DNA from 3 places in the Vibrio sp. SNU_ST1 genome. Region 3 is predicted to be linked to each of the others. Evidence: riboswitches for the same ligand, from Rfam matches in the RefSeq annotation. Region 3 holds a riboswitch; each other region holds the start of a gene.

Region 1 (3,106 bases), on a different replicon from region 3:
TTATATCAATCTTCACTATTATCTATTTCAGAACTGAAAATTGAGTAATAGAAATGAATCTTGCCATCAATCGCGTTAACGAATTCCAAACGGGCACTTTAGCTATCTTGTTTGCTTCTATTTTATGGGGCACGACAGGCACCGCCGCAAGTTTTGCGCCTGATCTCAGCCCATTAGCGATTGGTGCTTTCTCTATGGGCGTCGGTGGCCTAATGCAAGCGGGTTTAGCGTTTCGAAAGATCCTATCCGCATTCGACAAGCTTTTGCTGAACAAGAAATTGCTAGCGGTGAGTGCACTGGCTTTGGCGGTTTATCCTTTGGCTTTCTATTCATCCATGAAGTTATCTGGTGTTGCGATTGGTACAGTCGTTTCGATTGCTACCGCGCCTTTCTTTTCGGCACTGTTAGAGTGTCTTATCAGCAAAAAAAATAATATCAACCGACGTTGGCTCACTAGCTTTGCGATTGGTGTGGTGGGTATTGGGCTGTTGGTGTTTTCCGAATCTTCAACGACGAATGAATCCGGTGATGATCTCAAGCTATTAGGTATTGCTTTGGGTTTGCTCGCTGGGTTGTGTTACGCCATTTATTCTTGGGCGACCAAAGCACTGATCGATAAAGGGATTAAGTCACAAGCGGCGATGGGCAGTATTTTTGGCCTCGGTGCGATGTTGTTGCTGCCAACGCTCTGGTTTACTGGTGATAACCTGTTTTCCTCGCAGACCAACGTATTAGTCATTAGTTATCTGACGTTAATTCCGCAGTGTTTGGGTTATGTCGCCTTCAGTTTTGGTTTACGCCATGTCACAGCGAGTAGCGCAAATCTGCTGACTCTGTTTGAACCGGTAGTTGCAGCGGTGCTTGCCGTCTGTGTTGTCGGTGAGCTGATTCCTTTTACAGGCTGGCTAGGTATGTCTCTGATTGTGCTGTGCTTGTTGATACAGTCGAAGCCAGCTAAAAGAGTGTTGTAAACATTTGTTTTATAGAGCCTAATTGAAATTTATTCATGCGTAATTAGTATAATTGAATAAAATGAGTATCTCAGTTTTAAGAGTGCTGTTATTATCGCTATCAATAGTCGGGGGGCATATACCTTATTTGGTGTTTGCTGAGATCGTTAGTCGAGACCCGTTGAACCTGATTCAGTTAACACTGGCGTAGGGAACTATAAGCACTAGATCTACGTCTGCACCCATGAAGCCCCTTCATGAGCCTAATGCGACTTCTCCTTCGATCAGTGTTCGTTCTCCTGCGTCTTGTAAGATAGTAGGAGCGACAATGACACACAGTTCTATTTCAAAAGATTTAACGCCAAAAGCTTCAGTTTCACAGCACTCTGCTGATGGTTCGATTCGAACGAACACTCCGATTGTATTGACTATCGCAGGTTCTGACAGTGGCGGCGGTGCAGGTATCCAAGCTGATATTAAAGCCATGTCTGCTACCGGTAGTTTCGCTTGTTCTGTGATTACCGCTATCACTTCCCAGAACACTCAAGGCGTGTCAGCCATTTTTCCTATCCCGCTCGACCATGTCGCTAGCCAGTTAGATGCGGTTTTTACTGATCTCAATATCGTGGCAGTAAAAGTCGGCATGTTGGCTGATTCTCAAATCATCAACGTCGTTGCAGACAAAATTAAGCAGTACCAACCTAAACACCTAGTGATTGACCCTGTCATGGTCGCGACAAGTGGTGATCTTCTCTTAGAAAACTCTGCTATTACGACGCTAAAGCAAGAACTGATTCCGCTGGCAGACATTATCACCCCTAACTTGCCAGAAGGCGCGGCACTTACCGGCAAAGCCGTACCTGAAAGCGAAGCGGAAATGCAGGGTATGATTGAAGATCTACGCGCTTTAGGTGCAAAAGCAGTCCTACTAAAAGGCGGTCACTTGGAGAAGGATGAGAACAGTAATGACCTACTGATTCTCCCGACGACGTCTGCCTTGATTAGCGCTAAGCGTTTCCCGACTAAAAACACTCACGGTACGGGTTGTACGCTCTCTTCTGCCATTGCTTCTTTCTTGGCTCAAGGCAACACGCTTACGCAAGCTGTCGACCTAGGCAAACAATACATTTCTCACGCGATTGCTCATGCTGATGAGTTGCAAGTCGGTCAAGGCCACGGCCCTGTAAATCACTTCTTCGCTGGACACGGTAATGTTCGTTAATACGGTTGGGGTTCAACTCAGCAATGCCACCTTGCGTTATCGCGATAGTGAATATGCCACCTTATCGGGACTATCACTGAGTATAAACGCGGGTAAGTGGACGGTATTGCTGGGTCGAAGTGGCTGCGGAAAAACGACTGTGTTGCGTTATCTAGCAGGCTTACTGGATGACAAGGTGGAATGGCAGGGCACATTGGCAACGTCCGATGAACTGCCTTTAACCGATCGTATCGCATACATGGCGCAACAAGATTTGTTACTGCCGTGGTTGTCGGTTATCGACAATGTGTGTTTGAGCCATCGCTTTCAAAATTCCGCAGATAAGCATCAAAGCCAAGCTTCTGATAAAGCAGCACAAACTAACCAAGCGCTAGAGCTGTTAGCAGCGGTTGGTTTGGCCGATTACGCGAATGCAATGCCGGATCAATTGTCTGGTGGTATGCGTCAACGTGTGGCTTTGGCTCGAACCTTAATGCAAGACAAGCCAGTCGTGCTGATGGATGAACCTTTCTCAGCGCTGGATGCAGTAACAAGGCATAAGCTACAAAGCTTAGCGTGTGGACTGTTAAGAGATAAAACCGTTGTGTTGATCACTCATGATCCACAAGAAGCGGTGCGTTTGGCGGATAACTTGTATGTGTTGCAAGGCACGCCTGCGAGTGCTCAGTCATTGTCTGTGCCTAACACCCTCACACCAAGAGTGTTAGATGGTGAATGTGCTGAGTTACAACAAGCCATCTTAGATCAGTTGGAGCGTGATTATGAGTGATCTAACGCGAAGCGAAGCGGTGGCTCGTTCAACCAACGCGCAGACTACTACTACACGTCCAAGTCAGATGAATCCCGTTATGCGTTTGCTTATCAGCGGTGCTGTGATTCTGGGCTTATGGCAAATGGTGGTGGTTATTTTCGAGATGCCAAGCTTCATTCTGCC
Region 2 (3,106 bases), 330 kb from region 3:
CTGCTCGTCCATGTTCTCTTTAATAAGATGCATAGGTACATGTCCAGGGCCTTCAATGATCACCTGAACGTCATATTCCCAAGCCACTTTAGTCAACTCACCTAGAGTGCGTAACTCCGAGAATTGAGCCTCATCGTTAGCATCTGCAATAGAGCCTGGACGCAAGCCATCACCTAGTGAAAGAGCAACATCATACTTCGCACAGATCTCACAGATCTCGCGGAAATGTGTGTATAGGAAGCTTTCCTGATGATGTGCAAGACACCATTTCGCGATAATAGATCCACCACGAGAGACAATGCCAGTCACACGTTTAGCCGTCATAGGTACGTAACGAAGCAGCAAACCTGCGTGGATAGTGAAGTAATCAACACCCTGCTCAGCTTGTTCAATCAAGGTATCGCGCATCACTTCCCAGTTTAGGTCTTCTGCAACGCCATTCACTTTTTCAAGCGCTTGATACATAGGAACCGTACCAATAGGCACAGGGCTGTTACGCAGGATCCATTCACGAGTCTCGTGGATATTACGTCCAGTAGAAAGGTCCATTACGGTGTCGCCACCCCAGCGGGTTGACCATACTAACTTCTCAACTTCTTCTTCAATTGAAGAGCTTACTGAAGAGTTACCGATATTGGCGTTCACTTTCACTAAGAAGTTTCTACCAATAATCATAGGTTCTGATTCTGGGTGGTTGATGTTTGAAGGGATAATAGCTCGACCTTCAGCAACCTCTTTACGCACGAACTCAGGGGTGATTTCTTTAGGTAGGTTGGCGCCAAAGTTATGGCCAGGGTGTTGGTGATTAAGTTGTTCGTCAGCAAACTTCTGACGTCCCATGTTCTCACGTATCGCAATATACTCCATCTCAGGAGTGATAATACCCTGACGAGCATAATGCAGTTGAGTTACACATTGGTCGCCAGTAGCACGACGAATTCTAGGCAGGTTTCCGTAACGAAGGTCGTCTAGGGTTTCATCTTCTAAACGTTCTTTGGTGTAAACAGAGCTTACATCATCGAGCAATTCCGTATCGCCACGCTCTTCAATCCATTGCTCTCGCAACTTAGGAAGGCCGCTATAAAGGTCTATTTCATGCGTAGGATCGGTATAAACACCGGAGGTATCGTAGACATGAATAGGCTCATTAGATTCGAATACAGGCTCTTTTTTGGTGCCACCGACAAGGCTATCTGCGAGTGATATTTCTCGCACAGGGACTTGGATATCTTCTCGAGATCCTTGGATGTAAGCTTTTTTTGAATTTGGATAAGGTTGTACGGATAAAGAATCAATGAAATTCTTCGCTTCCAGTCTTGCTTGTTTACGACTCGACATAGCATTTTTCCTTGGCTTTTAGCCATTATTTATAGGGATAAAAATGCTTGACGGATTAGATGCTACAAGAGGGATCACGGTAAGAAATACAGTTGTGATCTGGAGATAGATCTCTAGAAGGATTCTAGTTAGATATCTACTCTTGTTCCCTTCGCAGGTATTAGCCTGATCAGGTTCAACGGATCCCGAGTTAACGGTCTCAGCCATATGGCACTCCGACAAGTTCGATCGAGTATATAAAAACGGCTTGGATAAACCAAGCCGAGTTGTTAACAAATCGTAAGAAAGTTTTAAGACTTTATCAAAAGTTGGAAGCCGATCCATGCTGCTGAAATACTGAGAACCACGTTGAGCAACACATTAAGCCCCATCTTAAAGAAAGCGCCCTGCTGCATAAGAAGCACGTTATCCATCGAAAATGTAGAGAACGTAGTCAGTGCTCCAAGGAAACCGAGGCCAATGATCTGTCTCCATGGTTCAGTCGCAACCATCTCATTTTCGAATGCGGCGATGAGCAAGCCCATAATCAAAGAGCCGATCACGTTAACAGTCAACGTACCGTAAGGAAAGCCACGCCCTAACATCACTACACATAACTCTGAAATCAAATAGCGCGAACAAGCACCAAATGCGCCACCAATGGCAATAAAACCTAAAATAGATAGCTGACCCATGAATCCTCCCAAATAACAGTCCCTATATTCTAGCTTTACCGCCGATAAAAGCGAGGGTAGAACTAAGAATGCATGCGCAAAAATTAAACGTTACAGGTGTCACTTAACTTCAATATATCCCATTAGTCCCGTTTTCATGTGCTCAATGACATGACAGTGGTACATCCAACGTCCAGGGTTGTCTGCAACAAACGCAGCTTTCGCTCGACCATTTTTCCCAAGTAACACAGTGTCGGTATGGAAGGGTTCTTCAATTTTTTTACCATCAAGTTCCAATACAGTAAATGTATGACCGTGAATATGAATCGGGTGATGATATTGAGTGACGTTCTTAAGATCGAATATGTAAGTCTTACCTAACTCTAAAGTCACCAACGGCTCTGGAATATTGTCTTTGCTCATTCCCTCCCATGCTCGCTTATTAGTAAGCCAAAACTTAGGCATGGACTTACCATCTTTAGATACTGGTGATACCGCCCCTTCCCACTCAAACACAAAATCGATTTCTTCTGCGTTGGCGAGATCTAAGTTAGGCACGGGATTCAGAGGCAATGAAGGAAGTGTTTGGCCTTCTATTAACGTTGAATCTACAACCTCAAACTCACACAAGGAGAATGGAAAACGCCCCTTCATTTGAAGGACACTCACTTGCTCGCCCACCTTAGGAGCAATCAGCCCAAGGTCGACACGCATACCTGGGCCAATTTTATGTTGAGTCAGCTTATAAGGTGTCTTTACAGGGTTACCATCAATGGCAATGACCCATGCTTCTGCCCCTTCAATAGCAATCGGATAGGTAATCGTGTTATCAACATTAGCGATACGGAGCCTAGTCGTTGCATGTTGCTTCAATTGATAAATAGGTTCATGTACTCCATTAACGCTACTCCACTCTCCTGGCGTGCCCATACGAGCGCTGAGGCGGGGAATCATTAAGTCTTTCCACTGACCTTGTTTGTCGATATGCCAATGTTTAAGCATCAGAGCATGCTCTTCATCGAACTGAACTGGCGCGCTCTCTTCAACAATAATAAGGCCGACTAAGCCCATACCCAGTTGTTTAACGCTGTTCATGTGTGGGTGATACCAAAAAG
Region 3 (3,106 bases):
GCGATTGCGGCGGCAAGACATGTTGGTGTGACACCTGATTTAGCGTGTGAATCGTTGGCTACTTTCATTAACACCAAACGTCGTTTGGAGTTTAAAGGCGAAGTGGCTGGTGTGTCTGTTTATGATGACTTTGCTCATCACCCAACGGCAATTGAACTTACGCTGGGCGGCTTACGTAATAAGGTCGACACGAAAAAAATCATTGCCGTTTTAGAGCCTCGCTCTGCCACCATGAAGCGCGGTGTACACAAAGAAACTTTAGCTGATTCTCTTAAGCAAGCGGATTCTACCTACTTATTCCAACCGGGTAATATTGATTGGTCGGTACAAGACGTTGCCGATGCGTGTCACCAACCCGCGCACGTGAGTGATGACATGGATGCATTCGTTGCTAAAATTGTCTCAGAGGCACAAGCAGGCGATCAAATCTTGGTAATGAGTAATGGTGGCTTTGGTGGTATTCATCAGAAACTGTTGGATGGATTAGCACTCAAAGGCTAAAGCATCCACGACCTTATAATTTGAAGTAATTGAGAACATGACAAAACACGATAAAGCGATAACTCTTGCTTTCACTGGCGCATCCGGTGCGCCTTATGGCCTGCGTTTACTTGAATGCCTTTTGGCTGCCGATTATCAGGTCTACTTGCTGATATCATCGGCAGCGCGAGTGGTGTTGGCGACCGAGCATGAACTGAAGTTACCTGCTGGGCCAGATGCTGCGAAACAAGCTTTGGTTAAGCATTTAGATTGCGACCCAGAAAAGCTGGTGGTGTGTGGCAAAGATGATTGGTTCTCACCGGTTGCCTCTGGTTCAGCAGCACCGAAGCAGATGGTAGTGTGTCCATGCTCTGCGGGAAGCTTGGCATCGATTGCTCATGGCCTATCAGATAACTTGATCGAGCGCGCAGCAGACGTAGTTATGAAAGAGCGAGGTCAGCTGTTATTGGTGGTTCGTGAGACGCCATTTTCTACGTTGCATCTAGAGAATATGCACAAACTCTCGACCATGGGCGTGACGATTATGCCTGCAGCTCCGGGTTTTTATCATCAACCTAAGTCGATTGAAGACCTGGTCGACTTTATGGTGGCACGTATTCTCGATCACCTTGGTATCGAGCAAGGTTTAGTGCCACGTTGGGGGTACGATCTACGTAATTGATCCAAACTTGATGGCTTATTGTTAAAAATCAAATTACAATCCTGAACACTCATCGGGGAGCGAACCATTCAAATAGTGAATGCGAGCTGAGATCAAGCAGACACTTGGGACCCGTAAACCTGAACCAGATAATGCTGGCGTAGGAATTGAGTTAGGAACAACCTCTACCGTTCTCCTCCCTCAAACCTGTGCCGCTCAGACCATGGAGAGCGTCCAGTGAAATTAACATTAACAACTCTTGCTGTTACTACAGCCATCTCTTTTTCTGCCTTCGCCGCAGACAACACCTTAACGGTTTACACTTACGACTCTTTTGCTGCGGATTGGGGCCCTCGCCCTGTCGTTGAAAAAGCATTCGAAGAAAAGTGTGGCTGTGATGTGAATTTTGTCGCGTTAGAAGATGGTGTATCTATTTTAAACCGCTTACGTCTTGAAGGTGGCAACAGCAAAGCTGACATCATTTTAGGCCTAGATAATAATCTCATGGCTGAAGCGAAATCTACGGGTTTATTGGCTGAGCACAGTGTTGATACATCATCTGTGGCGCTTCCTAACGGTTGGAACGACAGTACCTTTGTTCCTTATGATTTTGGTTACTTTGCGTTTATTTATAACAAAGAAAAGCTAGCAAATCCGCCAAAGAGCCTGAAAGAACTGGTTGAGCAACGTGACGATCTTAAGGTTATCTATCAAGATCCACGTACATCAACACCAGGTCAAGGCATGATGCTATGGATGAAGTCTGTTTACGGTGATGAAGCAACTGCGGCGTGGAAGAAGCTCGCTCAGAAAACGGTTACTGTGACTAAAGGCTGGTCTGAAGCTTACTCTATGTTCCTAGAAGGCGAGTCGGATTTAGTGTTGTCTTACACAACTTCTCCTGCTTACCACATCATTGCAGAAAGTGATTCTAAGTACGCAGCAGCAAGCTTTGAAGAAGGTCATTACACTCAAGTGGAAGTGGCAGCGAAGGTTAAAGGTAGCAAGAACGAAAAGCTTGCCGATGAGTTTATGGCATTTATCTTAAGTGATGAGTTCCAATCGGCGATGCCTACTGGTAACTGGATGTACCCAGTGACCGATGTTGAGCTACCAAAAGGGTTCGAGCAACTTACGGTTCCTCAGAAAGCGCTAAGCTTCACACCAGAAGAGATTGCCGAGAAGCGTAAGCCTTGGATTCGTGAATGGCAGAGTGCACTTACTTTTTAACTTACTATTTAACTTATTATTTAAGAAAATGAGTTTTCTAACGTACTTTTAAAAAACTAGCTTTCTGTATTTAAAGGTTCATTCGTTATGTTTGGAGTGAACCATTTACGGTAAAAAATCAATTTATGATAAAGAAAACACCTAAGGTCGGGGTTTGGGTTGCGATACTCATTACCGCCTTCGTGGTTTCAGCAGTTGGGGCATTGCTAAGCAATGCCCCTTCTCTTGATATCAGCCAAGTATGGTCCGATCCTTACTATTGGCATGTAACGAAATTCAGTTTCTATCAAGCGACACTCTCAACTGTGCTGAGTGTTGGCTTTGCTATACCTATTGCTCATGCTCTGTGTCGCAGACAATTTTTTGGACGAGCCTTGTTGTTAAGGCTTTTTGCTTCGACCTTGGTTTTGCCCGTATTAGTTGGTGTATTTGGTTTGCTCGCGATTTATGGTAACAGTGGTTGGTTAGCTAAATTTCTGGCGAACTTCGATATTAAACTACCATTCTCGATTTATGGGTTGAATGGTATTTTGCTCGCACATGTCTTTTTTAACCTGCCTTATGCTAGCCGTTTACTTTTACAAGCTTTAGATACCGTACCTGCCGAGCAGCATAAGCTGTGTGCTCATTTGGGTATGAGTCATTGGAACAAATTCAGATGGGTTGAATGGCCTCGCTTAAGACAGCAACTGCCACATGTGTGTGGTTTGGTCTTCATGCTGTGTTTTACCAGCT

Evidence for each region. Region 3 has a riboswitch for thiamine pyrophosphate ahead of thiB (thiamine ABC transporter substrate binding subunit). Riboswitches for the same ligand answer to the same signal wherever they lie in the genome.
Region 1: it holds a riboswitch for thiamine pyrophosphate, as region 3 does, so the genes downstream of both, thiD (bifunctional hydroxymethylpyrimidine kinase/phosphomethylpyrimidine kinase) here and thiB (thiamine ABC transporter substrate binding subunit) in region 3, are expected to answer to the same signal.
Region 2: it holds a riboswitch for thiamine pyrophosphate, as region 3 does, so the genes downstream of both, thiC (phosphomethylpyrimidine synthase ThiC) here and thiB (thiamine ABC transporter substrate binding subunit) in region 3, are expected to answer to the same signal.

What each region holds. Positions count from the first base shown of each region.
Region 1 covers NZ_CP130749.1:1,121,305-1,124,410, reverse strand. Annotated here, with positions in the region: gene Q5H80_RS19235 (DMT family transporter) at 54-971, shown strand; TPP riboswitch at 1,070-1,181, shown strand; gene thiD (bifunctional hydroxymethylpyrimidine kinase/phosphomethylpyrimidine kinase) at 1,279-2,172, shown strand; gene Q5H80_RS19225 (ABC transporter ATP-binding protein) at 2,162-2,941, shown strand; gene Q5H80_RS19220 (ABC transporter permease) at 2,934-3,106, shown strand, end outside.
Region 2 covers NZ_CP130748.1:3,175,789-3,178,894, forward strand. Annotated here, with positions in the region: gene thiC (phosphomethylpyrimidine synthase ThiC) at 1-1,338, opposite strand, end outside; TPP riboswitch at 1,468-1,566, opposite strand; gene crcB (fluoride efflux transporter CrcB) at 1,629-2,012, opposite strand; gene Q5H80_RS14150 (multicopper oxidase family protein) at 2,112-3,106, opposite strand, start outside.
Region 3 covers NZ_CP130748.1:2,848,656-2,851,761, reverse strand. Annotated here, with positions in the region: gene mpl (UDP-N-acetylmuramate:L-alanyl-gamma-D-glutamyl-meso-diaminopimelate ligase) at 1-501, shown strand, start outside; gene Q5H80_RS12580 (flavin prenyltransferase UbiX) at 539-1,162, shown strand; TPP riboswitch at 1,206-1,325, shown strand; gene thiB (thiamine ABC transporter substrate binding subunit) at 1,379-2,371, shown strand; gene thiP (thiamine/thiamine pyrophosphate ABC transporter permease ThiP) at 2,497-3,106, shown strand, end outside.